DNA from 4 places in the Rhodoferax sp. SPJ21 genome. Region 1 is predicted to be linked to each of the others. Evidence: predicted binding sites of a transcription regulator. Region 1 holds the regulator's gene; each other region holds the start of a gene.
What was found. Region 1 encodes sigma-54, which starts transcription at its own class of promoters, with help from an activator protein. Its sites were predicted from a motif close to TGGCANGNAANCTGCTTT; they were not measured.

Region 1 (7,720 bases):
GCCCTTGAGCGCCTTGGTTTTGGCGTCGGCGTTGCAGGTCACCATCTTGTTTTGCTGGGCGGTCTTGCCATCGGCTGCTGCTGGCGCGTCGGCGCTCAGGCAGGCTTTCACGGCAGCCTTGTATTCATCGCCTTTTTTTCCTTTGGCTTCTTTGCTGCAGGCCGACATCTTGGCTTGCTGGGGAGTTGGCTCCTTGTCGGCCGCATGGACCAGGCCCATAGACAGAGTCAGACCCAGGGCGGCTAGGAGAGGTAATAGTTGTTTCATGCAAGCTCCAGAAGAGATGTTTGTGGGGGTAAATCCAGTGCGCGAGGTCCGAAGACGACTGGATTGCAACCCATAACGCCGCAATGCGCAAGCCGGAGGACCGGGGTAGCAATGACCCCCCGGTAAAATCCGGCCATGCTCTCAGTCAAACACGAATTGCTCGCGGCGCTGGCCGTCGGGCTGGAAAAAATTGCCCCCGGCGCTGGCGCTAAAGCCGCGTTCGAGTCCCCTAAAGTGGCCGCGCACGGCGATTTCGCCTGCACCGCCGCCATGCAACTGGCCAAGCCGCTCAAGCTGAACCCGCGCCAGCTGGGTGAAAACCTGCGCGTGGCTCTGCTGGAGCAGCCAGCTTTCGAAAAATGGGTCGAGGCCATCGACATCGCCGGCCCGGGCTTCATCAACATCAAACTCAAGCCCGCCGCCAAGCAGGAAGTGGTGCGCGAGGTGTTGGCCGCCGGACTCAGCTTCGGCGTGCAGCCCAGCAACAACCAGCATATCCTGGTGGAATTCGTCTCTGCCAACCCCACCGGCCCGCTGCATGTGGGCCACGGCCGCCAGGCAGCGCTGGGCGACGCCATCTGTAACCTGTACGCCACCCAGGGCTGGGACGTGTACCGCGAGTTCTATTACAACGATGCTGGCGTGCAGATCGGCACCCTGGCCACCAGCACGCAGATGCGCGCCAAGGGCTTCAAGCCCGGCGACGCCGAATGGCCCGAAGCCGCCTACAACGGCGACTACATCGGCGACATCGCGCAGGACTTCCTGACCGGCAAGACCGTCAAGGCCGACGACCGCGAAGTCACGGCCTCGGGCAATGTGGACGACCTGGATTCCATACGCGAATTCGCCGTGGCTTATCTGCGCCGCGAGCAGGATCTGGACTTGCAAGCATTTAAGGTGAAGTTCGACAACTTCTACCTGGAGTCCAGCCTGTACACCAGCGGCCGTGTGGACGCCACCGTCAAGCGCTTGCAGGAAGCCGGCAAGACCTACGAGCAAGACGGCGCGCTGTGGCTGCAGTCCACCGACTACGGCGACGACAAGAACCGCGTGATGCGCAAGACCGACGGCAGCTACACCTACTTTGTGCCCGACGTGGCCTACCACATCGCCAAGTGGGAGCGCGGCTTCACCAAGGTGGTGAACATCCAGGGCACCGACCACCACGGCACCATCGCCCGCGTGCGCGCCGGCCTGCAGGCGGCCAATGTGGGCATCCCTCAGGGCTACCCAGACTACGTGCTGCACACCATGGTGCGCGTGGTGCGCGGCGGCGAAGAGGTGAAGATATCCAAGCGTGCCGGCAGCTACGTGACCCTGCGCGACGTGATCGACTGGACCAGCAAGGACGCGGTGCGCTTCTTCCTGCTGAGCCGCAAGCCGGACACCGAATACACCTTCGACATCGATCTGGCGCTGGCCAAGAACAACGACAACCCGGTGTACTACGTGCAGTACGCCCACGCCCGCATTTGCAAGATGCTGCGCGACTGGGGTGGCGATGTGGCGAAACTGCAGGGCGTGGACTTGTCCAGCCTGCTGGTTCCCCAGGCACAGACTTTGATGCTGCAACTGGCCAAGTACCCCGAGATGCTGACCGCAGCAACCGATGGCTTTGCCCCGCACGACGTGACTTTCTACCTGCGCGAGCTGGCCGCCAACCTACACAGCTACTACGACGCCGAACGCGTGCTGGTGGACGACGAGCCGCTCAAGCTGGCGCGCCTGGCCTTGGTCGCCGCGTGTGCGCAGGTATTGCACAATGGCTTGGCAGTTCTGGGCGTGGATGCTCCAGAAAAAATGTAATTGACAGCAAGCATGACAAAACACAAGCAAAGCGGCGGCACCATCCTGGGCTTCATCATCGGGGTGGTGGTCGGCCTGGGCTCGGCGCTGGCGGTGGCGGTCTATGTCACCAAGGTGCCGGTGCCGTTCATGAGCGGCAAAACCCAGGCCAATGGCGCAGACCACGACGCGGTCGAAAGCCAGAAAAACAAGGACTGGGACCCGAACACCCCCTTGCACGGCAAAAACACGGTGCGCCCTGCTGCGCCCGTGGCATCCGGTGCGGTGGATGCGGCGGCCCCGATGGTGGTGCCACCACCAGCCCCGGCGGCGACTCCGGCTGTGGTGCCCGCACCCCCGGCGGCAGTTGCCGCCAAGCCAGAAGCGAAGCCAGAAGCCAAGCCATCGGCGGCCGCTTCCGCGGATCCGTTGGGTGATCTGGCCAAGGTTAAAGCCAAGGCAGCTGCGTCGGCGACTGTGGCCACGGCGCCTGCGCTGGCACCCACGGCTGAGCCGTTTGAGTATTTCGTGCAGGCCGGTGCCTACCGCACGCCCGAAGATGCCGAGGCCCAGCGCGCCAAGCTGGCGATGATGGGCATGGAGGCCAAGGTCACCGAACGCGAGCAGTCCGGCCGCACCGTCTACCGGGTGCGTATGGGCCCTTATGCCAAGCGCGATGATGCCGACCATGCCAAGGACCGGCTGGAAAGTGCCGGTAACGAAACCACCCTGGTGCGAGTGCAGCGCTGACCAGCCCTATTGAAGCTGGTGCCGCGCGCTGAACTTTTGCGCCCGGCGCCGGTCCGACCCCCCACAAGGAGTGATTTGCAATGAAACGTCGTGAGTTTTCGCTGGCTTCAGCGGGTGTGCTGGCTGGTTCCACGCTGGCTGTGGGCCACACCGGTAGCGCCTTGGCGCAGGGCAAGCCGCCCGTGGCAGGCACGGATTATCTGGTGCTGGACAAGCCGGCGCCTACCGAAGCCCCGGCCGGCAAGATTGAGGTGATCGAGTTCTTCTGGTACGCCTGCCCGCATTGCAATGCGTTTGAGCCCGCACTGGTGGAGTGGCTCAAGCGCCTGCCCAAGGATATTTCCTTCAAACGCGTGCCTGTGAACTTTCAAGACAGCTTCATTCCGCCGCAAAAGCTCTACTACACGCTGGAGGCCCTGGGCCAACTGGATGCCCTGCATGGCAAGGTGTTCAACGCCATCCATGTGGAGCACCAGCGTCTGGACAAAGATGATCTGGTGATCGCCTGGGCCGTGAAGCAGGGCCTGGACAAGACCAAGTTCACCGAGACCTACCAGTCCTTCGGTGTCAGCACCAAGGTGCGCAAGGCGTCCCAGTTGCAGCAGGCCTACCAGGTGGCGGGCGTGCCCGCGCTGGGCGTGGCCGGCAAGTTCTACACCGACGGCAGCCAGGCGCAGAACATGCCGCGCGCACTGACCATCGTGGAATATCTGGTGGCCGAGCAGCGCAAGAAAGCCTGATTCCGTCAAGGCCAGAGAGATGAAAAAGCCCGCGTCAGCGGGCTTTTTTCTGGCTACGTCCAACTCAGGGTGGCTGGCCGTTACAATGGATTGCAAGATTCGTGCCTCTATGAAAATCAACACCCTACTCTCATTGCTCTTGGTTTGTTTCGTCGGCCTAGGCGGAGCAGCCCACGCGGAAAAAGCCGACAAACTTAAGCCTATGAATATCGAGGCGGACGCGGCGCGCTATGACGATCTGAAGCAGACCAACGTTTTTACCGGCAAGGTGGTGATGACCAAGGGCACCATCATCATCCGTGGCGCCCGCGTCGATGTGCGCCAGGACGCCGAGGGCAACCAGTTCGGCGTGGTGACGGCCGAGCCGGGCAAGCTGGCGTATTTCAAGCAGAAGCGCGACGGCCTGGACGAATACATAGAAGGCGAGGGCGAAACCATCGAGTACAGCAGCAAGCTGGACAACGTGCGTTTCATCAAGCGGGCCATTTTGCGCCGCCTGGTTGGCAGCAAGGTGAACGACGAAATCACCGGTGAACTGATCGTCTACGACAACACCACCGACGTATTCACCGTGGACAGTGGCACAGCCGGCAGCAATCCCGGTGGCCAGAATGGCCGCGTACGCGCCATGTTGACCCCCAAGGCCGCAGCGTCGGCCCCTAGCGGCACGGCGCCTGCCGGTGCTGCACCGGTGCTGCGCTCCACTACCACGCTGGAGGGCATGAAGAAGTGACGGCGGTGGTGGAGTCGGGAGAAAGCCGCCTGGAGGCGCGCCATCTGCAAAAAGCCTACGGCAAGCGCAAGGTCGTGAAAGACGTGACCCTGGCCGTCAAAAAAGGCGAGGTGGTGGGCCTGCTAGGCCCCAACGGTGCGGGCAAAACTACTTCCTTCTACATGATCGTGGGCCTGGTGCGGGCCGATGGCGGCCATATTTCCATCGACGGCCAGTCGGTGGAGCACATGCCCATCCACCGGCGTTCGCGCCTGGGCCTGAGCTATCTGCCCCAGGAAGCCTCGATTTTCCGCAAGCTCACGGTGGAAGAGAACGTGCGCGCCGTGCTGGAACTGCAGCACGACGAGGCCGGCAAATCCCTCACCCACGCCGAGATCGAAAAGCGCCTGACGGCCCTGCTGCAGGATCTGCGGGTGGAGCATTTGCGTGAGTCGTCGGCCATGGCCTTGTCCGGTGGCGAGCGCCGCCGTGTGGAAATCGCCCGTGCCCTGGCCACCCAGCCCCGTTTCATTCTGCTGGACGAGCCCTTTGCCGGTATCGACCCGATTGCCGTGATCGAGATCCAGCGCATCATCGGCTTCCTGAAGTCGCGCGGCATTGGCGTGCTGATCACCGACCACAACGTGCGTGAAACGCTGGGCATTTGCGACCACGCCTACATCATCAGCGACGGCCATGTGCTGGCCGAGGGCACGCCGTCCGAGATTGTGGACAACGCCGATGTGCGTCGCGTCTACCTCGGCGAACATTTCAAGATGTGATGTCCCGATGAAGCAAGGCTTATCCCTACGCGTTTCACAGCATCTGGCGCTGACGCCCCAGTTGCAGCAGTCCATCCGCCTGCTGCAACTGTCCACCCTGGAACTGAGCCAGGAAGTGGACCAGATGCTGGACGACAACCCGTTTCTGGAACGCAATATGGACGAGGCTCCACGCGAGGAGTTCGGCCTGGCCCAGTCCGATACGCCGGTCAGCACAGGGGAGCGTGAGGCTGAGGTTGCTACAAGTTCTATAGCTGAATACGCAAGTGAATCCAGCGCGGAAGCCCCAAATGATGCTGAATCCCCTTTGACCGGCGGTGACGACACCAGCTGGGATGGCGACGGCACTTCCGAGATCAAACCCGACGACAGCGAATGGGGTGGCGATGCCCCGGCGCGCCAGAACAACCTGGGCGATGACGGCGAGATGGACGCCACCGAGCTGGCCCGCAACCAGGAGTCGCTGACCAGCTATTTGCACCGCCAGGCCCTGGCCCTGCGGCTGGGCGAGGTGGACCAGGCTGCGCTGCGCTTTTTGATCGAGTCGCTGAACGACGACGGCTACCTGGAAGACGATTTCGAAACCCTGGCGCGTGGCCTGGCCGGCGACGACGCCGAGAGCGTGGAAGAGCTGGTACACCGCTTCACCGTGGCGCTGAGCTTGCTGCAAAGCCTGGAGCCGGCGGGCGTGGGCGCACGGCATCTGGGCGAATGCCTGTTGCTGCAGCTGCAGAGTTTGCAGTCCGTGCTGGGCGAGGACCCTGCACGCAAGGTGGCTATGCGCATCTGCCGCCAGTCCATGGATCTGCTGGCCCGGCGCGACGTGAAGCGCCTGGCCCAGCTGTGCCGCGCCACCGAGACCGACATCAAGGCCGCCATGGCGCTGATCGCTAGGCTGGAGCCCAAGCCGGGGCGGCGCTTTGTCGATGTGGAGCGCAACATCGTGGTGCCCGACGTGATTGTGGTCAAGGTCGGGCGTGGTGGCCAGGCCCGCTTCCGCGTGCAGCTGAATGCCGAGGTCATGCCGCGCTTGCGCGTGCACGACATCTACGCCAATGCGCTGCGCCAGCACAAGGGCGGCGGCAAGGACTCGTCGAACAATGCCGCGCTGCAGCAACGCTTGCAGGAGGCGCGCTGGTTCATCAAGAACATCCAGCAGCGCTTTGACACCATCTTGCGGGTCAGCAACGCTATCGTCGAGCGGCAGAAGAACTTCTTCAGCCACGGTGCGTTGGCCATGCGCCCCCTGGTGCTGCGCGAGATCGCCGACGAGCTGGGTCTGCACGAGTCCACCATCAGCCGCGTCACCACCGCCAAATACATGGCCACGCCCTACGGTACCTTCGAGCTGAAGTATTTCTTCGGTTCGTCCCTGGGGACCGAGACCGGCGGCAATGCGTCCAGCACTGCGGTGCGCGCGCTGATCAAACAGTTTGTTTCGTCTGAAGACCCCAAGAAGCCGCTCAGCGACAGCCAGCTGTCCGACATGCTGAAAGAGCAGGGCATTGAATGCGCGCGCCGCACCGTGGCCAAGTACCGCGAAGCGCTCAGAATTGCTCCGACGAATCTGCGCAAGGCTTTGTAATGGACGGCACCGGACAAGCCCGGTGACGCTATGAAACGATTGATATGAACCAACTTCAACTATTTTTACCCTGCGCCGCCGGCGTGGAAGAGCTGCTGGCCGAAGAGGTGCATGGCATTACCGGCCTGCAGGGCGAAGACCTGCGCGTGATGCGGGGCGGCACGCTGGTGCGTTCCTCCTGGCGCGACGCGATGCGCCTGAATCTGCACAGCCGCCTGGCGCAGCGTGTGCTGATCGAGCTGTCCAACACCGAATACCGCAGCGAAAAAGACCTGTACGAAGCCGCCAGCAATGTGGCCTGGGAGATCTGGTTCACGCCCAAGCAAAGCTTCAAGATCGAGGTCACGGCCCAGCACAGCCCGCTGAATTCGCTGAACTTCGCCGCGCTCAAGGTGAAGGACGCGGTGGCCGACCGCTTCCGCTTCAAGACCGGCGTGCGCCCTGACGTGAACGTGCAGTGGCCCGATGTGCGCATCTACCTGCACCTGACCACCGAGCGCGCCACCATCTACATCGACACCTCGGGCGACGCGCTGTTCAAGCGCGGCTGGCGTGAAGACAAGGGCGACGCGCCGCTGAAAGAGACGCTGGCTGCGGCCATGATCGCCGCCAGCGGCTGGGACGGCACCACGCCCCTGTACGACCCCTGCTGCGGCAGCGGCACCATCGCGATCGAGGCCGCGCAGATCGCCTGCAATATTGCGCCCGGCAGCCTGCGCCGCTTTGGCTTTGAGAAGCTGCTGCCGTTCCAGCCCCATGTGTGGTCCATCATCCAGGACCAGGCCCACGAGGCTGAGCACGAGCCCCAGACGCAGATCTTCGGCAGCGATGTGGCCTTCCGCATGGTCGATTTCGCGACCCGCAATGCCGAGCGCGCGGGTGTCAGCGGTGTGGTCGAGTTCCGTGGCGGCGATGCCTTGCAGCGCATGCCGCCAGCCGAGTCCGGCGTGATGCTGCTGAACCCGCCCTACGGCGAGCGGATTGAAGTCGCCGGTGTCGCTGGCCGGCGCGAAGCCGCGCAGACCGAAGACGGCAGCGCCGACTTCTTCCCCCAGCTGGCCACCCACTGGAAGCGCAACTACGCCGGCTGGACCGC
Region 2 (7,720 bases), 250 kb from region 1:
ATAAGGAGATCTTGCTGATCAGCGCGTTCTGCAGGCCCATGGTGTAGGCCAGCACCAGCACGGTCAGCGGCACGGCAAACGGGGTCTGGCGGTTCAGCGTGGCGCCGATCAGGCCGAACACCAGCATCAGCAGCGCCTCGCACAACAAGGGCAAGGCGTAGGCGCTACGCAAATGGTGCTGGCGCGCCCAGTTGACCAGCACTGCCGTGGTGGCCGCGCCGCAGGTGAAGGCCAGCAAGGTGCCCAGCGCGCCTAACACCAAGGTGAACTGGCCCAGCACCAGGTTGTCGGCCACCATGGACGCAAAACCGCTCATGTGCGAGGTGTACATGCCCACCACCAGAAAGCCCCCGGCGTTGATGGCCCCCGCGTTGAAGGCCAGCAAGCCGCCCAGCAGCCGGTTGGTAGCCGGGGTGCGGTGATGGCTAGAAAGATGGCGCAAGCGGCGCATAGGGATTTATAAGAAATACTGCTACAGCGCAGATACTATCTGCGCCAGCAGCTATTTAAACAATAGCAAACCTAGTCTTTGAAGAAGTTCACCGGTAGGCCCGGCACATCCACGCGCAAAGACAGCACGTGGCCGGATGCGGGCAGCGCCGCCAGCTCTGCATCCGAACGGCCATGGCGACCGCTGGTGAGGTACAGGGTTTGCAGATCGTCGCCACCGAAGCAGGGCATGGTGGGGCAACGCACGGGCAGTGGGTAGGCCTTCAGCAGCTCGCCGTCCGGCGAAAACTTGCACAGGCGCTGGCCTTCAAACTGGGCCGAGTAGTAGTTGCCCTGTACGTCCACCGCCGCGCCGTCGGGGCGGCCGCCGTAGCCGGGCATGCCGGCCTGCCAGCCGGCGGGCTTGGGCGCCATCTGCAGGAATTCGCGGTAGTTCGACAGCACATTCGAGGCTGCGTCCCAGTCCCAGGCGTGGACGATGTGGTGCGGCGTGTCCGACCAGTACAGGGTCTTGGCGTCGGGCGACCAGGCCAGGCCGTTGCCGGTGATGGCGTTGCCCGCCTTGCTGCTCAGCCTGCCGGCCTCCAGGCAGTACAGCTCGGCCTTGCGCGCATCGCGTGGCTCGTAGATGGTGCTGGCCCAGAAGCGGCCCAGCGGGTCGCACTTGCCGTCGTTGAAGCGGGTGGTGGCCGGGTCATACGGTGCGGCAGCCAATAGCTGCAGATCGCCACCCCAGACCGGCGCGCGGTAAATACCCTCGCGCAGCGCCACCACCAGGCCACCGCTGGCAGCAGGGGCAATGCAGCCGGGCTCGGAAGGCATGGCCCAGCGCTCGACCACGCCGCTGGCCACGTCCAGGCGCTGCAGCAGCTTGCCGGGTACATCGACCCAGTACAGGCGTTTTTCCTGCGGATGCCAAAAGGGGGACTCACCCAAGAGGTTGGGTTCGGTGGTGACGGTTTGCCAGGTCATGGTGGGAGGTAGAAGTTTGCAGTGCCCGTATTGTGAACGGGCAAAAAAATAGCCCACCGGCATTGCTGCGGGCGGGCCGAATCTTTGGAAAAAGATCCTGCGGCTTTGCTGCAGCCTCGGTGGGCTGCAGCGCCGGGTGGCTTACCGGTGGTAAGCCGTTTCGCCGTGGGAGCTGATGTCCAGACCTTCGCGCTCTTCTTCTTCGGAGACGCGCAGACCAATGGTCAGATCCACAATCTTGTAGGCAACCAGAGACACGACACCGGACCAGACGATGGTCAGCAGCACAGCCTTGGCCTGGATCCACACTTGGGCAGCCACGGAGTAGGCGTCAGCGGGCGTCATGCCAGCGGAAACCCAGTCAGCCACGGTGGACGGGCCACCCAGGCTGGGGCTGTTGAACACGCCGGTCAGCAGCGCACCCAGGATACCGCCTACACCGTGCACGCCGAACACGTCCAGCGAGTCGTCAGCGCCCAGAATCTTCTTCAGGCCAGTCACACCCCACAGGCAAGCGAAGCCTGCCACGAAGCCGATCACCAGGCCGCCGCCAATACCGACGTTACCGCAAGCAGGCGTAATCGCCACCAGGCCAGCCACCGCGCCGGATGCAGCACCCAGCATGGAAGCCTTGCCCTTCATCAGCGCTTCACCGACACACCATGCCAGCACAGCCGCAGCGGTAGCACCCAGGGTGTTGATGAATGCCAGAGCAGCGAAGCCGTTGGCTTCCAGAGCGGAGCCAGCGTTAAAACCGAACCAGCCCACCCACAGCAGCGAGGCACCGACCATGGTCAGCGTCAGGCTGTGAGGTGCCATCGATTCCTTGCCGTAGCCAACGCGCTTGCCAATCATGTAGGCACCGACCAAGCCAGCCACAGCGGCGTTGATGTGCACCACGGTGCCGCCGGCGAAGTCCAGCGCGCCCCATTGCCAGATCAGACCGGCCTTGGCGTTCATAGCGTCAACCACTTCTTTGGAAGCGTAGGCGTCAGGGCCCATCCAGAACCACACCATGTGGGCGATAGGAGCGTAGCTGAAGGTGAACCAGATGGCTGTGAACAGCAGCACTGCAGAGAACTTGATACGTTCTGCGAAAGCACCCACGATCAGGCAGCAAGTGATACCTGCAAAGGTAGCCTGGAAGAAGGCAAACACGATTTCATACATTGGCACACCCTTGCTGAAGGTGGCGCCAGTGGCAAACGTGCCCGCAGCGTTGTCCCATATGCCCTTCATGAAGAGCCGGTCAAAGCCACCGATGTAGGCATTGCCTTCGGTGAACGCCAGGCTGTAGCCGTAGATAAACCACAGCACCACGATCAGCGAGAACGTGACCAAAACCTGCATCAGCACGGACAGCATGTTCTTGCTACGCACCAGGCCGCCGTAGAACAGAGCCAAACCGGGCACGGTCATCATGATGACCAGCAGCGTGGAAACCATCATCCAGGCGGTGTCGCCCTTGTTTGGAACCGGAGCGGGTGCGGCCGAAGCGGCATCCGCAGGTGCCGAGGCAGCAGGCGCTGCGGCGGCCGCTGCAGCAGGTGCAGGGGCGGCGGCATCAGCCGGCTTGGCTTCTTCCGATGCGGCAGGTGCCGCCATGCTTGCAGCCGGCTCGGCAGCCGGAGCCTGGGCTTGGGCGAAAGATGCGCCCCATAGCAGCCCCATACCCAGGGCAAAAGATGCGAGAAGTTTTTTCATGGTTGTTTGGCTTTCGTTAATGACGCACGCCGCGCTTACAGCGCTTCTTTGCCGGTCTCGCCGGTACGGATGCGAACAACCTGCTCCAGGTTGTAGACAAAAATCTTGCCGTCGCCGATCTTGCCGGTACGGGCTGCGCCCTCTACGGCCTCGATCACGCGGTCCACCAACTCGTCGGCGATGGCTGCTTCAATCTTGACCTTGGGCAAGAAATCAACAACGTACTCAGCGCCACGGTACAGCTCGGTATGGCCCTTCTGGCGGCCAAAACCCTTGACTTCCGTCACGGTGATACCCTGCACACCAATGCCGGACAAGGCTTCGCGCACCTCGTCGAGCTTGAACGGTTTGATAATGGCGGTGACAAGTTTCATGGCTGGTCCTTCGATGGGCTGTAGAGAGGGTGGGCGTCAAGGCGGCCGGCCTCGGGCGCTGGCAGTTTCATTGTCTTCTCCAAAATAATGAGGGGAATCGGCTACCACTAAGCATGTAGCGTGCCAAATTGGTGTCAATTTGTTAACCTACCCTTTATCCATGCATGCCGATGCACAGCTTTGGATTGGTATTTATCGCACACAAATGGTGCATTGCAAAGAAATGTGAACTTCGGTCGTCATCCGCGCACCGATACAGGGAGTAAAACGACGATGAGCTTGTGTTTGGTGCAGAGCCGTGCCTTGCTGGGCCTGGAAGCGCCCGCCGTCACCGTTGAGGTGCATCTAACCAACGGCCTGCCCAGCTTTACCTTGGTCGGGCTGGCGGACGTGGAGGTCAAGGAGGCACGCGAACGCGTGCGCTCGGCCATCCAGAATTCCGGCCTGGAGTTTCCGCACAACAAGCGCATCACCGTGAACCTGGCGCCGGCCGACCTGCCCAAGGACTCGGGCCGCTTCGATCTGCCGATTGCGCTGGGTATCCTGGCCGCCAGCGGCCAGATTGCGGCAGAACGCCTGACCGGCCACGAGTTTGCCGGGGAGTTGTCGCTGTCTGGTGCATTGCGCCCGGTGCGCGGTGCGCTGGCCACCAGCCTGGCGCTGCACGCACAAGAAGTGCACACCCGTCTGGTATTGCCACCGGGCAGCGCCGAAGAGGCCGCCCTGGTGCCTGGTGCGCAGGTGTACTGCGCCCAACACCTATTGGATGTGGTGCAGCAGTTTTTGCCGCAAGGCGAAGGCGACGCACCGGCCGAAGGCTGGCGCCAACTGCAGCAGACCGCCCGGCCCACCACGGCCGGCTATGCCGACCTGGCCGATGTCAAAGGCCAGGCCGGGGCCAAACGGGCGCTGGAGATTGCGGCCGCAGGCGGGCATAGCCTATTGTTGATCGGGCCGCCCGGCTCGGGCAAATCCATGCTGGCCCAGCGTTTCGCCGGACTACTGCCCCCTATGACAGTGGAAGAGGCGCTGCAAAGTGCTGCCGTGGCCAGCCTGGGTGGGCGCTTCTCCCTGGAGCGCTGGGCAACCCGCCCCACTTGCAGCCCCCACCACACGGCCAGCGCTGTGGCTTTGGTGGGCGGAGGATCGCCGCCGCGGCCCGGCGAAATCTCGCTGGCCCACCATGGCGTACTCTTTTTAGATGAACTGCCGGAATTTCCGAGGGCCGCACTGGAGGCCCTGCGCGAGCCGCTGGAAACCGGCCACATCACCATCTCGCGCGCTGCTCGGCGGGCCGAATTCCCAGCCCGCTTCCAGCTGATTGCCGCCATGAACCCCTGCCCCTGCGGCTACCTGGGTTCGCGCCAGCAGGCCTGCCGCTGCTCGCCAGACCAAGTTTTGCGTTACCAAGGCAAGCTCAGCGGCCCCTTGATGGACCGTATCGATCTGCATATCGAAGTGCCGGCGCTGCCGGCCCAGGACCTGCTCAACGCGCCACCAGGCGAATCCACGGCCACGATTCGCCAACGCAGCAGCGCCGCCCGGCAACAGGCCATGGAGCGCCAGGGCAAGTCCAACCAGGCATTGCAAGGACAGGAGATGGACCAACATGTGGCACTGGACAGCGCCGCCGGCAAATTCCTGAACACCACGGCAGCCCGTCTGGGCTGGTCGGCTCGCAGCATCCACCGCACACTGAAAGTGGCTCGCACTATTGCCGACCTGGCGGGCTCCAGCACGACCGATGTCAGCCATATTGCCGAAGCCGTGCAGTACCGCCGGGCGCTTCGAGCATCCAGCTAAATTACTATACTTTTGATAGCTGCCAGCGTAGTTAATTCCTGCGCTAGCAGCATTTTTCACCCTCAATTCGCACTCAACTCGCCCGTGGCGCGCTGCTGGGCAGAAGCAACTCGAAATCCGTCCCCTCACCCTCCGCACTGCGCACGCTGATGCTGCCACCCAGCAAGCTAACTACCGCGTTATAGGAAATATGCAGACCCAAGCCGGTACCGCCTCGACCCATCTTGGTGGTCACAAAGGGGTCGAAAATGCGGTCCAGCAAATCGGCTGGAATGCCACGGCCGTCGTCGGCCACGCGTAGCAGCAGCCAGCCCTCGTCCTGGGCCTCGCCGGTGATACGCACCGTGCCTTGGTTACGGCCTTCGAAGCCATGCAGCACCGCGTTATTCACCAGATTGGTCACCACCTGGCCCAAGGCACCGGGGTAGCTGTCCATCCACAGCCCGGGCGGTATCTCCACCACCACCTTGTAAGGGGTGCGGGCAAACGAAGGGCGCAGGCTGCTGACGATTTCGGCCACTACCTCGGCCAGCGCAAAACGCCGGCGCTGGGCGCTGGTCTGGTCCACTGCCACCTGCTTGAAGTTGCTCACCAGCTCTGCCGCGCGGTAGAGGTTGCGGGTGGATATATCGGTGGCCTGCTCGACACTGGACAGCAGAGCCTCCAGGGCGGTACGCCGCAGCCCGTCCTGCATGGACTGCCTGAATTTGCGCACTTCATCGCCCAGCGCGGTCACCGCCATCAGGCCGTTACCCAGCGGGGTGTTCAGCTCGTGCGCCACGCCGGCCACCAGGCCACCCAGAGCCGCCATCTTTTCGGCCCGCACCAGCTCGGTCTGGGTTTGACGCAGCTCGGCAATGGCAGTGGAGAGATCGTCGTTGGCACCGGCCAGGGCCTCGGTACGGCGCGCCACGCGCTCCTCCAGCTCGGCGTTGAGCTCGCGCAAGGCGTTATCGATGCGGTGCATCTCGGTAATATCCACGCCCGCCCAGACCATCATCTGCAATGCACCGATATGTACCTTGTCACGCGATAACTGGATCAGCACGGGCTCGCCGTCACCGCGCAGCATCCAGGCCTCGGCGGTGGCATGCCCTGCCTGGAACGCGGCAAACATGGCCGCGCGGTCGTCCAGCGAGCGCCACATATTCAGCTCCGTCCCTGTGCGGCCCAATGCATCTTCACGGCGGCGCCGGAACACCCGGCACCAGGCCAGATTCACGTCCAGCAGGGCGAACGGAGATTCCGTGCTGGTCACCGACATGGCCACCGGCGAGGTGTTGAAGATGGCCTGAGATTTCTGCTGGCGCTCCTGCAGCGTGGCCGCCATTTTTTCCAGGTCGCCCGAGAGGCGGTTGAACTCGGCGATCGTCCCCTGCGGCCAAGGGCCGACCTGCTCGCCGGCAGATATTTGGCCGGCGCGCACCACAATCCCCCGCAGCGGGCGTATCAAGCGGGACGCCCAGAACGGAGCCAACAGGAAGCCCACCACCAGAGCCCCCAGAAATACCGTGAAAACCACTACCACTAGGCCGCGGATCTCTCGGTTCTCCAGGCCAGAGGGCATGCCGCCCAAGAAATACCAGTCCAGGTCCATGGAGTGGGATATGGCCGGGTGAAACTCCCGGTCCATGAAGCTAAACAGATCGGGCAAAGCCTGGCCCTGTTGAAAGGTAGATATCAGCGGGAGGTTCAACACATTCACGCGGCCCACCAGCGCCCCCCCTTCGGTATCGGCCAGCACCTCGCCACGCCGGTCCACCAGCCAGATGAGGGAGTCACGCTGGCCCGCCGCCAGCTGGAAGGTGCGCAGCAAATAGGACAGTGGCACCTCGGCCACAAGCACACGCTGGGCGTCCACCGGATAGGCCAGCCCTACCGTCACCACGCCGGACAGCAGAGACAAGTATTTGTCCCCCCAGACCAGCTGCTGGCGGGTCTGGGCCGCGCGAAACAGCGGGTTGGCCGACAGATCGGTGCCCAGCCAGTCCTCGCGCTGGGCACGCAGGGTCTCAGGCACACCGGCAGCCAGTACACGGCCAGCTCCCGACACCAGGTAAATAGCCCCCATCACATGCGCGTTACCCACGGCTTCATCGAGCAGCGCATTCGCCTGCGACGCAGGCGCCAGCCGCACCGCCTGGCTGAGCACCTGCACACGCGACTCCACCGAGCCCAGCAGAATCTCCATCAGGGCGGCCATCTCTCCGATGTCCCGAGCCACCTTTTCCTTGTTGGCCTGCTCGATCTGCGGAATACGCATCCACAAAATGGCACTGCCCACAATCACCAGGGTCACCAGCATAGTGGCCACCAGCAGACCCGCCAGATAGCTGCGCAGCCGCCAAACCATCATGGCAAGGGCACGAACTGACCCGCCTGGATCTGGGTGAAGATCATCTTGCGCGTGGCATCGC
Region 3 (7,720 bases), 960 kb from region 1:
TTACCTGCGTCACAGCCACTTTTTATTCAGCAACTTCCTTGATGGAGGCGAAGCGTGCGGCCAGCTCGCGGCGCACTTTCTTGCGCATGATGGACTGCTCGAAGCGGCGCTTTTCGTCGTCCGTGCTGGGCACCAGCGGCGGCACGGGGGCGGGCTTGCGGTCGTCGTCCACGGCCACCATGGTGAAGAAGCAGCTGTTCACATGGCGCACGCTGCGGCTGCGGATGTTCTCGGCCACCACCTTGATGCCCACTTCCATCGACGAGGTGCCGGTGTGGTTGATGCTGGCCAGAAAGGTCACTAGCTCGCCCACGTGGATGGGCTGCAGGAACATCACCTGGTCCACGCTGACGGTGACCACATAGCGACCGGCATAGCGGCTGGCACAGGCGTAGGCCACCTGGTCGAGCAGCTTGAGCACGGCGCCACCGTGCACATTGCCTGAAAAATTGGCCATATCCGGGGTCATCAAGACCGTCATGCTCAGTTGGTGTGCGGGGAGTTCCATCGCGGGCTTTCGTGTAATTCTTGGTGCCGATTATTACTGTTTGCGCAAACCCAGCCGCCCGGCCAGCCGGACTAAATTGGCCCGATGCAAGCCCAGTTCGCGCGCCAGCGAGGCCCAGTTGCCCTGGTGGCGCTGCAGGCCTTCAGCGATGCGCTGGCGCTGGTGGTCGTCCAGCGAGGTGCGCAAATCGGCGGGTGGGGCCACACCGTTCTGCAAGGCGACCGGGGCGGCGGTCGGGGCGGATTGGGCTCCCAGGTCCAGGTGCGCAGCCGTCAGGCTGACGATGCGGGCCCGGGGTGCCGCGCCCTGCAGGGCTTTCAGCGCGCTGCGTGCGATCAGATGCTCCAGCTCGCGCACATTGCCAGGCCAGCCATGGGCCAGCAGTGCGGCCTGGGCGTCGGCATCCAGCCGCAGGCTGCCCAGGCCGAGGCGGGATCGGTTCAGCTCCAGGAAATGCCCGGCCAGCAGCAGCACATCGTGCCCGCGCTCGCGCAGCGGTGGCACCGGCAGTGGGTAGACGCTGAGCCGGTGGTAGAAGTCGGCGCGGTAGCGGCCGGCGCGCACCTCCTGCGCCAGGTCGCGGTTGGTGGCGGCGATGACCCGCACATCGACCCGGTGCTCGCGGTCCGAGCCCAGGCGCTGCAGCTGGCCGCCCTGCAGCCCGCGCAGCAGCTTGGCCTGCACGCTCAGCGATAGCTCGCCCACCTCGTCCAGGAACAGGGTGCCCCCGTCGGCCAGCTCGAACTTGCCGCGCCGGTCGGCCACCGCGCCCGAGAACGCGCCGCGCACATGGCCGAACAGCTCGCTTTCCACCAGCGACTCGGGCAGGGCCGCGCAGTTCAGGCTGATCAGCGGTCGGCTGGCGCGCGGCGAGGCGGCGTGCAGGGCCTGGGCCACCAGCTCCTTGCCGACGCCGGTTTCGCCGGTGATCAGCACCGTCAAGTCGCTGTTGCCTACGGTGGCGATGTCGGCCAGCAGGCGCTGGTGGGCTGGGCTCTGGCCGATCAGCGTGGGGGCTGGGTGCTCTTCGGCCAGCGCGCGGTAGCTTTCGGCGCGCGCATGCTCGGCCTCGAACTGCTGTGCCAGCCCGGCCATGCGCTGCACCACGCTGACGGTGGCCGCTGCCAGGCTGGCGAAGGCCTGCAGGTCGCCCAGATCGACGCTGGAAAACCGCTCTTTGTCCAGCGCGTCCAGGGTCAGCACGCCCCATGGAGTGTCGCCCAGCAGTACCGGGCAGCCCATGCAGTCGTGCACCTCCAGCTGCACGCCGTCGATCAGGCCGTCATAGGGGTCGGGCAGGGGGCTGTCGGGCGGGAAGCGGGTTGGGCCGGGGGCTTGCAGCAGCTGCTGCAGGCGCGGGTGTTCGCTGACCTTGAAGCGCCGCCCCAGGGTGTCGTGGCTCAGGCCATCTACCGCCAGCGGCAGCAGCCAGCCGCCGTCCAGCCGCAGCAGGGCAGCTGCATCGCAGGGAAGCAGGGCGCGCACGGCGGCCAGCAGGCGGCGGTAGCGTTCGCCGTCGGGCAGTTCGCGCGCCAGGTCATCGACCAGCGGCACCAGGGTTTGGAGCAGGTTTTTTGTTATCAAAATGATTCCTTGGTGGATCATTATGAATGTATCAAAAAGATATTTTGCATGCCTAAGTAGTTGATTTTTATAGAGTGAATGGCGGGCATGGAACTTGAGTTAGCACTTGCAGCCGGGCGCCGCCCTGCATCCGATTGAAAGCCACTCCATGCTGACCTCTGAACAACGTGCCATCGTCAAATCCACCGTGCCTCTGCTCGAAAGCGGCGGCGAGGCACTGACCACGTATTTCTACAAAACCATGCTGGCCGAGCACCCCGAGGTGCGGCCCTTCTTCAACCAAGCGCACCAGGCCAACGGCGACCAACCACGCGCGCTGGCCAATGGCGTGCTGATGTACGCCCGCCACATCGACCAACTGGAGCAACTCGGCGGCCTGGTGTCGCAGATCATCAGCAAGCATGTGTCGCTGCAGATTGAGGCCGCGCACTACCCCATCGTTGGCGCCTGCCTGCTGCGCGCCATCCGCGAGGTGCTGGGCGCCGAGATCGCCACCGATGCCGTTATCGCAGCCTGGGGCGCGGCCTATGGCCAATTGGCCGACATCCTCATCGGCGCGGAAGAAAAAATCTATGCCGATGTGGCAGCCGCGCCCGGTGGCTGGCGTGGTGCGCGGGCCTTCCGCGTAGCCCGCAAGGAAGCGGAGAGTGATGAAATCACCTCGTTCTACCTGCAGCCGCAGGACGCTGGCGCGCTGATCGCCTTCCAGCCCGGCCAGTACATCGGCTTGCGCCTGGTGGTGAACGGCAACGAGATACGCCGCAACTACTCGTTGTCGGCCGCGCCCAATGGCGTGGACTACCGCATCAGCGTCAAGCGCGAGGCCGGCGGTGTGGCGTCCAACTACCTGCATGACCAGGTGCAGGTCGGCACGGTGCTGGATGTGTTCCCGCCCGCCGGTGACTTTGTGCTGGCTGCGGGCGACAAGCCGCTGGTGCTCATCAGCGGCGGCGTCGGCATTACACCCACCCTGGCCATGCTGGACGCGGCGCTGCAGGGCACGCGGCCGGTGCACTTCATCCATTGCGCGCGCAACCGCCAGGTGCATGCCTTCCGCCATGCGATCGAGTCGCGCTTGGCCAAGCACCCGCAGTTGCGGCGCTTTTATGCCTACGACGAACATGTGGGCGCCGATGATGCCCCCGACGCCGTGGGCCATTTGCAGCCGCAGCAGCTGGCCCAGTGGCTACCCGCATCGCGCGATGTGGATGCGTACTTTTTGGGGCCCAAGCCCTTTATGCGCCAGATGAAAAAGCAGCTGCGGGACCTGGGCGTGCCCGAGGCACAAACCCGCTATGAATTCTTCGGCCCGGCTGGCGCACTCGAATAGTCGATAGAGCTACGGGAGCATCGTAGAGTTTTCCGGAGCGGTCTGGGCGAGATGAATGGCCTGGACCGCGCCAACAAGCTGGTCCATGTGGAGCCCTTCATCGACGAAGACGGCGTGGCCGTGGCCAGCTCGCCGCGCATTTCCGCTGTCGCGCTGGACCCTCCCGAACGGCCTGGGCACCAAGGCGCCAGTTTGCTTGCAAGACATTGACGGCCTGGTGGCACGCGTGATGTACACCTCGTTGTACAAGATGCATGAACTTGCGCTGCACGGCGTGACCAAGGTGGCGCTGGAAACCCTCACTCGCGCCATCACACGGCGTACCGAATCGCACGTCAAGCTGCACTGAAATAAGCGCCCCGGGGAGGCTAAATCCCTAGCTGAAGCAGCATTTTCCAGATGTAGCATACGGCCCAATTTGTTAACGGGCTGGTGGTGTTGAACATCCACCAAAAAGAGGGAAACCATGAAATTCAACGATCTCCGTGTCGCGACCAAGTTGTGGGCGGTCATTCTGGGTCTTCTGCTATCCATGTTGGCAGTATCGTTTTGGGCGCAACATCGATCCAGTATTGCCCATGCAGAGGCGATGGCGTCCATTGAGCAGACACAAGAGAAAATTGCCATGGCCACTCGGTGGCGTGGTTACGTGGAGACTGCGGTGGCTGCAACGGTGGGCGGGGCCATCTCGACTGATGAGGCGCACGTCGCCATCATGGATGCGCAACTCAAAGAATTCATCGCCAAGATTTCCAAGCTTTACAGCACTATCAAAGAAGGCGCGACCGCTGACGATGACAAGGCTGCCCTGGAAAAAATAAATTCTGCTCGGTCTCCGGTTCTCGCCGCAGTGGCAAAAAGCAAGGAACTGAAGGCTGCTGGCGATGCTGCTGCAACACAGTCCTATGTGGAAAAGACATTTTTCCCTGCGATTGCGAATTATTTCTCGGCGCTGGACGAGTTCTTGAAACTGCAGGAGCAGCACCGTGACGCGGCCAAGTTGCAAGCGGAGCAAGCCCTCGGCAACGTTGCTCTGTGGGGCTTTGCCAGTATCTGTGTCGTCTTCGGAATAGGCATAGCCTTTGTCGTGGCATTGGTGCGCTCGGTCATCCGCCCCCTGCATCGTGCAATTGCGCTGACGGACGCCATTGCGTCCGGCGACCTGACGCATGACATCCAGGAAGAGCGCAAAGACGAGTTTGGCCAGCTGCTACGTAGCCTGTCAGTCATGGTGGTCAAGCTGCGTGGCGTGGTGTCTGAGGTGCGTCTGGGTGTGGACTCGGTGTCTACCGCATCCAACGAGATCGCTACCGGCAACCACGACCTGTCTGAGCGCACCGAGCAGACAGCTTCGAACCTGCAGCAAACCGCCGCCAGCATGGAAGAGCTAACCAGCACAGTCACTCAGTCGGCCGACACGGCGCGCCAGGCCAACCAACTTGCTAGCACCGCCGCCCAGGCTGCCACGCGTGGCGGCGAAGTGGTGGCCCAGGTGGTCAGCACGATGCACAACATCAGCTCGGCCTCACACAAAATTTCCGAGATCATCGGCACTATCGACGGCATTGCCTTCCAGACGAACATCCTGGCTTTGAACGCCGCAGTGGAAGCCGCCCGCGCAGGCGAGCAGGGCCGTGGCTTTGCCGTGGTGGCCAGCGAAGTGCGCAGTCTGGCGCAGCGCTCGGCACAGGCGGCCAAGGAGATCAAGGTGCTCATCGGTGCCTCGGTAGCAACCGTGGAGTCCGGCACCCAGCAGGTGGCCCAGGCGGGTGAAACCATGGGGGAAATCGTCAGCAGCGTGCGCCGCGTCAGCGACCTGATCGGTGAGATCAGCGCCTCGTCGGGCGAACAGCGCGACGGCATCAACCAGGTCAACCAGGCTGTCGCCAATCTGGATCAGATGACGCAGCAGAACGCCGCCCTGGTGGAGGAATCCGCTGCTGCAGCTTCTGGCCTGCGCGAGCAGTCCCAGCGCCTGGCTGAAGTGGTGTCGATCTTCAACGTGGGCAGCCATGCCGCAGCGGGTGGCCGTGCTGCATCTCCGCCGTTGCGGCATGCGCCCGCGTCGCGAACAGCCGCTGCGCCGGTGCCCAAGTCGGCTGTGAGCGCCCCAGCCAGAGCCGCTTTGAAAGCCCCCGCCAAAGCAGCCGCTAAAGCGCCAGCCAAGCCCGCAGCAAAGGCTCCCATCCGCGCCCCGATGAAGGCCCTGGCCCCTGCCAGCAAGCCAGCGGCGGCTTCGGGTGGCGAGGGCGAGTGGGAAAGTTTCTAAATCCGGTTTGCTATCAAATAAAGAGCTTCTGGCGTAGGTAATACCTGCGCTAGAAGCTCTTTTTCATGGGCGTGGTTCCGTTCTGAGGCATGTACCTAATCAGGCTCTTTTTTGATTGGATAAGTGCCTTAGGGCAACGCTGAACAAGTCCCTCGCGGTCTACGTATCGCTGGCCTTGGGTGGTCTGCGGCGTTGCATCCCATCCCGATCCAGGGCACGCAGTCTCGCGCAGACTTATTCAGCGTCGCTCTAAATAATTAATCTTCCGCCGCTTCCACTAGAAACTGCACCCGGCGTTGGCCCTGCCACTCGTTCACATCCAGGCGGAAGGCCAGCGTTACGCGGGCCGGTAGGCTTTCGGTGTGGCCGAACCAGATGCCGTCCACCGGCTGGCCCTGGTGCTTGAGTTTTAGCGACAAATGCTTTTCGCCCACCAGGCGCTGCGACACCACTTCGACTTCTTCACTGAAGGTGGGCGGCGCAAAGCCTTGGCCCCAGACTTCCTTGTGCAGCACATCGACCAGCTCGGCGCGGCAGTATTCGGGCGCCAGCGGGCCGTCGGTTTCCAGGCGCCGCGTCAGCGTGGCGGCGTCCAGCCATTCCAGCGCCACCTGCTGCAGGCCTTGCTCGAACTGCTCGAAATTGTCCTCGTGCACGGTGCAGCCAGCGGCCATGGCGTGGCCGCCAAAGCGCAGCAGCACGCCGGGATGGCGCTTGGCCACCAGGTCGAGTGCGTCGCGCAGGTGGAAGCCGGGGATGGAGCGGCCCGAGCCTTTGAGCTCATGTTCCTTGCCCGGCGCCTTGCTGGCGGCGAACACGAAGATCGGGCGGTGCAGCTTGTCTTTGAGGCGGCTGGCGACGATGCCGACCACGCCTTCGTGGAAGTCGGGGTCGAACACGCAGACCGCTGGCGGCGGCTCTTCGGATTCGTCGAACAGCGACTCGGCCACCAGCATCGCCTGGTCGCGCATGCCGCCTTCGATCTCGCGGCGCTCGCGGTTGATTTTGTCCAGCGTGGTGGCCAGTTCGGTGGCGCGCGCCGTGTCGTCGGTCAGCAGGCATTCGATGCCCAGCGTCATGTCGGCCAGGCGGCCGGCGGCGTTGATGCGCGGGCCCAGTGCAAAGCCGAAATCGAAGGTGGTGGCGACCTTGGCCTGGCGGCCGGCTGCTACAAATAACGCAGCTAGTCCCGCAGGTTGTGCCTGCGCGCGCAGCCTTTTTAACCCTTGGGCTACCAGGCGGCGGTTGTTGGCATCCAGCTTCACCACGTCGGCCACCGTGCCCAGTGCCACCAGGGTCAAGAGCGGGTCCAGCTTAGGTTGGTTCTCGGCGGTGTAGACACCACGGCTGCGCAGCTCGGCGCGCAAGGCCAGCAGCACGTAGAACATGACGCCGACGCCGGCGATGGACTTGCTCTCGAATGTGCAGCCGGGCTGGTTCGGGTTGACCAGCACGTCTGCGTCGGGCAGCACGATCTGGCCGTCTTTCAGTGCGGGCAAGTGGTGGTCTGTTACCAGTACCTGCAGGCCCAGGGCCTTGGCCTCGGCCACGCCTTCCAGGCTGGCAATGCCGTTGTCCACCGTGACCAGCATGTCGGCGCCGCTGTCTTTGACGCGGCGGGCGATGCTGGGTGTCAGGCCGTAGCCGTCCGTCACGCGGTCGGGCACGATGTAGGTGGCGTGCTTGGCGCCCAGCAGGCGCAGGCCGCGCAGGCCCACGGCGCAGGCGGTGGCGCCATCGCAGTCGTAGTCGGCCACGATGCAGAGCTTCTTGTCGGCGGCAATCGCGTCGGCCAGCAGCACGGCGGCGGCCTGCGCGCCCAGCATGCTGGAAGGCGGCAGCAGCTTGCCCAGGCCGTCGTCCAGCGCGTCCTTGTTGGCCACGCCACGGGCTGCGAAAAGGCGCGCCAGCAGCGGGTGGACGCCAGCCTGTTCCAGTGCCCAGACGGCGCGCGGGGGGATGTCGCGTGCTGTAATTTTCATAGCATCTCCAGCACGGTAGATATGCGCTGGCGGCCAAAAATGCTTGA
Region 4 (7,720 bases), on a different contig from region 1:
CCGGCATCCACCAGCATTTGCATCGCCAACATCAGCGCATTCACGCCGCCCGAGGTAACGGCAATCCGGTCGGCAGCTATGGGGCCGTGCAGATCGCTCATATAGCGGGATACTGCCTCACGCAGTTCCGGCAAACCCAGGTTGTGGGAATAAAAAGTTTCGCCTTGCTGCAACGATTCGATCGCCGCCTGGCGGATGAAGTCGGGCGTCACTTCGTCGCTCTCTCCAAACCAGAAGGCCAGCACATCACTGCGCCCCATGCCTGCATTGGCAACTTCACGGATTTTGGATTCCTCAAGATTCAGGATGGAGTGGCGCATGGCATGGCAAAAAACAAAAGGGGCTTGATTATCATGAACCTCACCTTATGCCCAGGATATAGCCGCCATGACCATACGCACCCTCGCCTGCTATGCACTAGCCGTGACTCTGGCAGCAACTGCACCTCTCAGCGTTGCGAAAACCAAAAAGAAGCAGACATCAGGCGAATCTTCGCAAGAGCGCATCCACCGCGGCTCGGCGGAGAGCACGGCCGAACGCGACAAGCGCTTGCTGCGTGAGTGCAAAGGCAGGCCCAATGCCGGGGCCTGCGCAGGCTACACCGGTTAGCCGGGGCGCTGCATCTTGCAGCTGCTGGGCATTTCAGCCTGGGCCGCGCTGATCTGCTTGATGACGCGAAAGCCATAACCCGAACCCTCCACGTCGAACTTCACGCCCGGCGCGCCCAGCCGGTCCATGATGCCTACTGCCAGGCTTTGCTGGAACTGGTGGTCCACCGCGCGCATGCTGCCGCTTTGGCCATACAAACTAACGCTGGCGCTCTCCAGCTTTGCGGCGACAGCTATCAAATCCATAGTACCCGCCCTTTCGATCGCCTGGGCCAAGGCCTCCACCATGAGCTGCATGCGCATGTGCAGATAGTCTTCCGACGGCTTGGGAAAGCGCTGGCGAAAGGCTTTGACAAAGGCCTCGCTCTGCACGCCCGGCACGTTTGGCAGCCAGTCAGCCACGGCAATCACCTTGCCCACGCCCGCCTCACCCAGTGCGGCTGGCGCGCCAAGAGCGTTACCGTAGAAAGTGTAGAACTTGCCCTCAAAGCCCAGCTCGCGGGCGGACTTCACCAGCAAGGTCAGGTCATTGCCGAAGTTGCCGGTGATGACGGCCTGGGCGCCACTGGCCTTAATCTTGGCTACATAGGGTGCGAAGTCCTTGATGCGACCTAGCGGGTGCAGCTCATCGCCCACCACCTGCACGTCGGGGCGCTGGATGGCCAGTTGGCGCTTAGCCTCGCGCGCCACCGTCTGGCCAAAGCTGTAGTCCTGGCCCAGGATGTAGACGTTCTTGACTGCGGTGTCGTCCTTGAACACCGACATCAGCGCCGCCATGCGCATATCGGTATGGGCGTCGAAACGGAAATGCCAGTAGCTGCATTTCTCGTTGGTCAGCGTGGGGTCCACCGCTGCATAGTTCAGGAAGATCACTCGCTTTCCAGGCTCGCGCTCGTTGTGCTTGTTGATGGCGTCGATCAGCACCGCCGCCGTGGCCGAGTTATTGCCCTGCATGACGATCTGCACGCCGTCGTCGATGGCCGCGCGCAGCGCCGACAAAGCCTCTTCGTTCTGGCCCTTGCTATCAAAACGCTCAAGCTGCAACGGGTGCTTGCCGTCGGGCAGCTTCACGCCGCCGCGCGCATTCACGCGCTCCACCGCCCATACCAGGTTGCGGAACACCGCTTCGCCGCCGTTGCCCAGCGGGCCGCTCAGCGCCTCGATCTGGGCCAGCTTGATAGGCGCAGCGGCGCCCTGGGCCCGCACCAGCGCAGGGGCGCATAGAGACGCCCCCAGAAGTTTCAAGAGCTGGCGACGAAACTTAAACATGGCGAAATTTCCTTGAAAAAAAACCGGATGCACATAGATGCTGTCCATGCGGCAATCGCTGTGAGGGCCGCGCAGTGTAATAGGAGCTACTCCATGTTTTTTGCTACCAACATCCCCGCATCTGCCCGCTTCGTACGTCCAGCACACAGCCTGCGCGCACTGCACCGCCTGCTCGAAGAAAGCCATGCCGGCGCAGCCCAAGCAAGCCATAACGTGGCCCAGGACGAGACCAGCTACACCCTGCAATTCGATGTGCCTGGCATCTCCAAAGAACAGCTGTCCATCGGCATTGAAGGCAGCGTGGTGCGCCTGGAAAGCCTGCCTGATGCGCCGCGCAAATACAAGGCGGCCTACGAGTTACCGCAGGACATCGACGTGTCGGCCAGCGATGCCAAGCTAGAAAACGGCGTGTTGACGCTGAAGCTGGCCAAAAAAGCCCCCGTCAGCAATGTGTCCACGCTGACAATCAACTAAGACCTGTAAAAGCAGTTAAAGACTGTCCAAAGGCCAGCGCGGTTTCACGTCGAACGCATAGGTTCGCGTGGCCGCCTGCAGGCCGGACTGCAGACGCATGGCTCCGGCCATGGCGATCATGGCGCCGTTGTCGGTGCACAGATGCAGCTCGGGGTAGTGCACGCGCACGCCGGCTTTGGCGCAGACCGTATTCAGCTGGGTGCGCAGTGCCTTGTTAGCCCCCACGCCGCCGGCAACCACAAGGCGACGTAGCCCGGTGCGCTGCAAGGCTGTTATCGACTTTTTCCACAACACCTCGACAATCGCCGCCTGGGTGCTGGCGGCCAGATCGGCCTTGCGCAACTCCAGATCGTCGCCCAGCTTCTTGGCCTGGGTCATCACCGCCGTCTTCAAACCGGCGAACGAGAAATCCAGATTGCCGCTGTGCAACAAGGGGCGCGGCAGCTTGAAGGCTGCTGGGTCGCCCTGCTCTGCCAGGCGTGACAAAGCCGGGCCACCGGGGTAGCCCAGGCCCATCAGCTTGGCGGACTTGTCAAAGGCCTCGCCTGCGGCATCGTCAATGGTTTCGCCCAGCATCTCGTAGCGGCCCACGCCGTCCACGCGCATCAGCTGGGTATGGCCGCCAGAAACCAGCAGCGCGACGAAAGGGAATTCCGGCGGGTCGGCGCTCAGAAACGGCGACAGCAGATGTCCTTCCAGGTGGTGTACACCCAGCACGGGTTTGTCCAATGCCGCACCCAGCGCGCAGGCCACACCCGCACCCACCAGCAAGGCGCCAGCCAGCCCCGGACCACGGGTGTAGGCCACCACATCCACATCGGCCAGGCTCTGGCCCGACTCGGCCAGCACCTGCTGGGTCAGCGGCAGCACACGGCGGATATGGTCGCGGCTGGCCAGTTCGGGCACCACACCACCATAGGCCTGGTGCATCTCGATCTGGCTGTGCAGGGCGTGCGACAACAGCACGGGCAAAGACGCTCCCTCGGCACGCACCAACGCTATCCCGGTTTCATCGCAGGATGATTCAATACCTAGTACCAGCACAATAGACCTCTCGCTTTTTCAGCACAGCAACCAAACGCTGGAGTTTAGGCGACCCACCTCACCAACCGCCACGCACCTTATTGGCGCAAATCTTGCGTATTTTCTGCCATGAGCCCTTCCCTGCGTATCGTGGTCATTGCCCCGGATCTGGACATACTGGACCCGTCGGACAGCCATGCCTTGCTGCAAGCCGAACGCTCGCGTGCGCTGCGCATCGGCCTGCTGGAGAACAACTACAACCTCATCGCAAGCCTGCCGGCCGATGTGTTCCTGACCGAGCGCCTGGCACAGCTGCAACCCGACATGATCATCGTGGACGCCGAAAGCGAAGCACGCGATGCACTGGAGCATGTGGTGATGGCCACGCGCAATGCGCCCCGGCCCATCGTCATGTTCACCAACGACGGCGATACCTCGCATGTCAAGGATGCGGTGGCGGCGGGTGTGTCGGCTTACATCGTGGCCGGCCTATCCGCCGACCGCATCCGCCCCATACTGGACGTGGCCATGGCGCGTTTTGAGCACGAGCAGGCCCTGCGCACCGAGCTGGCCGTGACCCGGGTGGAGCGCGATGAGCACAAGGCCGAGCTGCACAACCGAAAGATCATAGACCGCGCCAAAGGCCTGCTCATGCAGCGCCAGGGCATCACCGAGCCGGAAGCCTACGACAAGCTACGCAAAGCCGCCATGGACAAGAGCATGAAGCTGGTGGAAGTGGCCCAGCGCATACTCGATGTGGCCGAGTTGCTGGGGTGATCCGGTAGAATGCACCAACTCAGTGCAAACTTGTATCAGAATGAAACAGGACTTTGACGCAATCTGCATATAGCTTCTCTGCTATCAAATAAGCAGCAACAGAGATTTTCAAGGCTGGCACAGGGCTTGCAAAAATAGCCCCTTGCTGCAGAGCCTGAGTCTGCGCACCAGACACACAAGCCGGCCTGGCTGAGCACTACTTGGTTTTGCAAACTCCGTATCCACCTTGAAACCCGTATTAGCCCCATTTGCCCGTGCCCCGCAGGCGACCGTGCACGCCGTAAAGCCCGTCAATTTGCACCGGGTGCTGGACACACTGGTCAACAACCTGGAAGGCATGGCCTACCGCTGCCTACTAGACGGCCGATGGACCATGCGCTTCGTCAGCCAGGGCTGTACGCGCCTGTGTGGCTACAGCGCGCACGAGCTGCTGGACCCACAACGCATCTCCTGGGAAGCCATAACCCACCCTGACGACCGCGCCCGGGTACGCCAGGAAATCGGCGCCGCCATCGCCCAGGGCCAGCGCTTCACCGTGTACTACAGCATCACCACGCGCAGTGGAGAGGTCCGCAAGGTGAAAGAGCAAGGCATACAGGTCACGGACGAGGCCGATCAGCTGGTGCTGGAAGGTTTCATCGAAGACGTGACCGATGTGCACCTGACGCTGGAGGCCCTGGCACATGCCGAGCTGCGCTACCGGCAAATCTTTGAACACGCACGCGAAGGCATCTTCCAGACCACGCTGGACGGGCGCTACATCGCCGCCAACCCGGCGCTGGCCCTGCTCTACGGCTATGCCACGCCGCAGGAGCTGATCGCCGACCTGTCCGACATCGACCGCCGTCTGTATGTGCAGCCACACCGGCGCGAGCGCTTCGCCCGGCTGATGGCCGCGCACGGTGAGGTCAGCAACTTCGAGTCCGAGGTGTACCGGCGCGACGGCAGCAAGATCTGGATTTCCGAGAACGCGCGCAGCGTGTACGACAAACAAGGCGCCTTCGTCTGCTTCGAAGGCACGGTGCAGGATATTTCGGAGCGCAAACAGCAGCTGGAACAACTTGAATACCAGGCCAACTACGACACGCTGACCGGCCTGGCCAACCGCAACCTGCTGCGCGACCGCATCGCGCCCGCCATCTCCCACGCCGAGCGCCTGGGGCATTTTCTGGCCGTGGTGTTCATCGACCTGGACCACTTCAAACTTATCAACGACAGCCTGGGCCACGACGCAGGAGACCAGCTGCTGGTGGAAATTGCGCAGCGCATCCGCGCCTGCATGCGCGCCTCGGACACGGTGGCGCGACAAAGCGGCGACGAGTTCGTGCTGCTGCTGAACGAGCATGTGCAGGCCCACTCGGTCATCTCGCACCTGCAGCGCCTGCTGGGCCAAATCAACCAGCCGGTGCACCTGCAAGGCCGCGCATTCCAGATGGGCGCCAGCATGGGCGTGGCGCTGTACCCGCAAGACGGCAAGGACGCGCAAACCCTACTCAAGCACGCCGATGTAGCCATGTATGCGGCCAAGGAGCGCGGGCGCAACAACTTCCATTTCTTCACCCCCGAACTCAACCAGGTGGCCGACGAACGCCTGAACCTGGGCACCGCCATGCGCGTCGGGCTGGAGCAAAACGAGTTCACCGTGGCCTACCAGCCCAAGGTGGATGCGCAGGGCCGCATCACCGGCCTGGAAGCGCTGGCCCGCTGGCACAGCGCGCGCATAGGCACGGTGGGCCCAGACCGCTTCATCCCGATCGCCGAAGAGACCGGCCTGATAGGCGCGCTGACCGACACTATCCTGCGCCAGGCCTTTGCCGATGCCTGCAGCTGGGCGCCGGTACAAGGCCGCCAGCTGTCGGTGGCGGTGAACCTCTCGGCCAAGCTGTTTCTGTCCAACGACCTGGTGGCGCGCATCCGCAATCTGCTGCAAGCCAGCGGCCTGGAGCCGCAGCGGGTCGAACTGGAGATCACCGAAAGCGTGTTCCTGCACGATATGGAGCGTGCCGTGGTGCTGCTGAACGAGCTCAAGGCCCTGGGCGTGCGCCTGGCCATGGACGACTTCGGCACCGGCTATTCGTCGCTGTCGTATCTGCGCAGCCTGCCGCTGGACACCATCAAGATAGACCGCTCGCTGATCACCGGCATCGAACAGGACGAAGACCTGGCCGTGATTGCCTGCGCCATCGTGAACCTGTGCAAAAACCTGCGCAAATCAGTGGTCGCCGAGGGCGTGGAAAACCGCGCCCAGTTCGACTTGCTGCAAGCCAAGGGCTGCGACGGCTTCCAGGGCTATCTGTTTTCCAAGCCGGTGCACCAAGACGTGTTGCGCAAGCTGCTGGCCCAAGCCCAGGGCACCATTTTGCTGCCGCCGACCGAAGCTCTGGCCTGCTGAAATGATGCACTGCACAAGAGCAGTGCAAAAACAAGTTTCAAAACAAAACCGCTTGTAGCGCATATAAATACAGCGCAAGCAGCTATATTTTATATAGCGTCCAAAGGGAAAACAGTCTGGCACGGCGTTTGCTTAAATAGACTAAGACCAAGGTTGGTCCCATGGCAGCTGGAATCCAATGGCGGGTTGCAGCGATCAGTTTTCGGACAAAGGCGTCCCCATCCGTTCAGGCGGCTGCATATGCAGCCCCGGGCGCGATGAGGACGCCTTTTTTGTTTTTGGCCCCGACTTTCACATTCACTTTGGGAAGCTTGCACATGACCGATCTTTTGACCACCAAACTAAGCCGCCGCACCGTGCTGCAGACAGCGGCAGTTGGCGCTGTAGGCATCAACCCTGCGCTGCGGGCAGCGGTGTATGCCCAGGGCTCCGACAAGCCCGAGAAGGAAGAAGTCAAGATCGGCTTCATCCCGCTGACCGACTGCGCCAGCGTGGTGATGGCCTCGGTACTGGGCATCGACAAAAAATACGGCGTAAAGATCGTCCCCAGCAAGGAAGCCAGCTGGGCCGGTGTGCGCGACAAGCTGGTCAACGGCGAGCTGGACTTCGCCCACGTGCTCTACGGCCTGGTCTACGGCGTGCACCTGGGCATCAGCGGCCCCAAGAAAGACATGGCCGTGCTGATGACGCTGAACAACAACGGCCAGGCCATCACGCTGAGCAAAAAGCTGGCCGACAAAGGTGCCGTCAACGGTGCCGGCCTGGCCAAGCTGATGGCCAGCGAGAAGCGGGAATACACCTTCGCCCAGACCTTCCCCACCGGCACCCACGCCATGTGGCTGTACTACTGGATGGCGGCCAATGGCATCAACCCCCAGAGCGACGCCAAGGTCATCACCGTGCCGCCGCCGCAAATGGTGGCGAACATGCGCGTAGGCAATATGGACGGCTACTGCGTGGGCGAGCCCTGGAACCACCGCGCCATCATCGACGGCATAGGCGTGACCGCTGCTACCACGCAGGACATCTGGAAGGACCACCCCGAGAAGGTGCTGGGCACGACCTCCGAGTTCGTCAAGAAATACCCCAACACCGCGCGTGCCGTCACCGCCGCGATTTTGGAGGCCGGCAAGTGGATCGACTCCGGCCTGGCCAACAAGAACAAGATGGCCGAGAC

Region 2: the regulator sigma-54 is predicted to act here: its motif matches at 3,609-3,626, upstream of glnK (P-II family nitrogen regulator).
Region 3: the regulator sigma-54 is predicted to act here: its motif matches at 2,176-2,193, upstream of hmpA (NO-inducible flavohemoprotein).
Region 4: the regulator sigma-54 is predicted to act here: its motif matches at 3,477-3,494, upstream of AC4BBN_RS16770 (ANTAR domain-containing response regulator).

The regions. Positions count from the first base shown of each region.
Region 1 is NZ_JBYZMO010000002.1:3,452-11,171, reverse strand. It holds gene AC4BBN_RS07810 (PsiF family protein) at 1-267, opposite strand, end outside; gene argS (arginine--tRNA ligase) at 403-2,076, shown strand; gene AC4BBN_RS07800 (SPOR domain-containing protein) at 2,089-2,805, shown strand; gene AC4BBN_RS07795 (thiol:disulfide interchange protein DsbA/DsbL) at 2,886-3,545, shown strand; gene lptA (lipopolysaccharide transport periplasmic protein LptA) at 3,655-4,278, shown strand; gene lptB (LPS export ABC transporter ATP-binding protein) at 4,287-5,039, shown strand; gene AC4BBN_RS07780 (RNA polymerase factor sigma-54) at 5,047-6,624, shown strand; gene AC4BBN_RS07775 (THUMP domain-containing class I SAM-dependent RNA methyltransferase) at 6,669-7,720, shown strand, end outside.
Region 2 is NZ_JBYZMO010000002.1:258,210-265,929, forward strand. It holds gene AC4BBN_RS09030 (YoaK family protein) at 1-451, opposite strand, end outside; gene AC4BBN_RS09035 (SMP-30/gluconolactonase/LRE family protein) at 523-1,422, opposite strand; gene AC4BBN_RS09040 (ammonium transporter) at 1,564-3,126, opposite strand; gene glnK (P-II family nitrogen regulator) at 3,162-3,500, opposite strand; gene AC4BBN_RS09050 (YifB family Mg chelatase-like AAA ATPase) at 3,774-5,303, shown strand; gene AC4BBN_RS09055 (sensor histidine kinase) at 5,377-7,659, opposite strand; gene AC4BBN_RS09060 (ABC transporter substrate-binding protein) at 7,656-7,720, opposite strand, start outside.
Region 3 is NZ_JBYZMO010000002.1:966,427-974,146, forward strand. It holds gene AC4BBN_RS12340 (acyl-CoA thioesterase) at 23-508, opposite strand; gene norR (nitric oxide reductase transcriptional regulator NorR) at 542-2,113, opposite strand; gene hmpA (NO-inducible flavohemoprotein) at 2,241-3,422, shown strand; gene AC4BBN_RS12355 (hypothetical protein) at 3,474-3,632, shown strand; gene AC4BBN_RS12360 (hypothetical protein) at 3,619-3,771, shown strand; gene AC4BBN_RS12365 (methyl-accepting chemotaxis protein) at 3,889-5,691, shown strand; gene recJ (single-stranded-DNA-specific exonuclease RecJ) at 5,949-7,673, opposite strand; gene AC4BBN_RS12375 (phosphoglycerate mutase) at 7,670-7,720, opposite strand, start outside.
Region 4 is NZ_JBYZMO010000003.1:305,303-313,022, forward strand. It holds partial or broken gene AC4BBN_RS16745 (pyridoxal phosphate-dependent aminotransferase) at 1-359, opposite strand, end outside; gene AC4BBN_RS16750 (hypothetical protein) at 388-609, shown strand; gene AC4BBN_RS16755 (branched-chain amino acid ABC transporter substrate-binding protein) at 606-1,877, opposite strand; gene AC4BBN_RS16760 (Hsp20/alpha crystallin family protein) at 1,971-2,351, shown strand; gene tsaD (tRNA (adenosine(37)-N6)-threonylcarbamoyltransferase complex transferase subunit TsaD) at 2,367-3,395, opposite strand; gene AC4BBN_RS16770 (ANTAR domain-containing response regulator) at 3,504-4,151, shown strand; gene AC4BBN_RS16775 (putative bifunctional diguanylate cyclase/phosphodiesterase) at 4,378-6,543, shown strand; gene AC4BBN_RS16780 (CmpA/NrtA family ABC transporter substrate-binding protein) at 6,861-7,720, shown strand, end outside.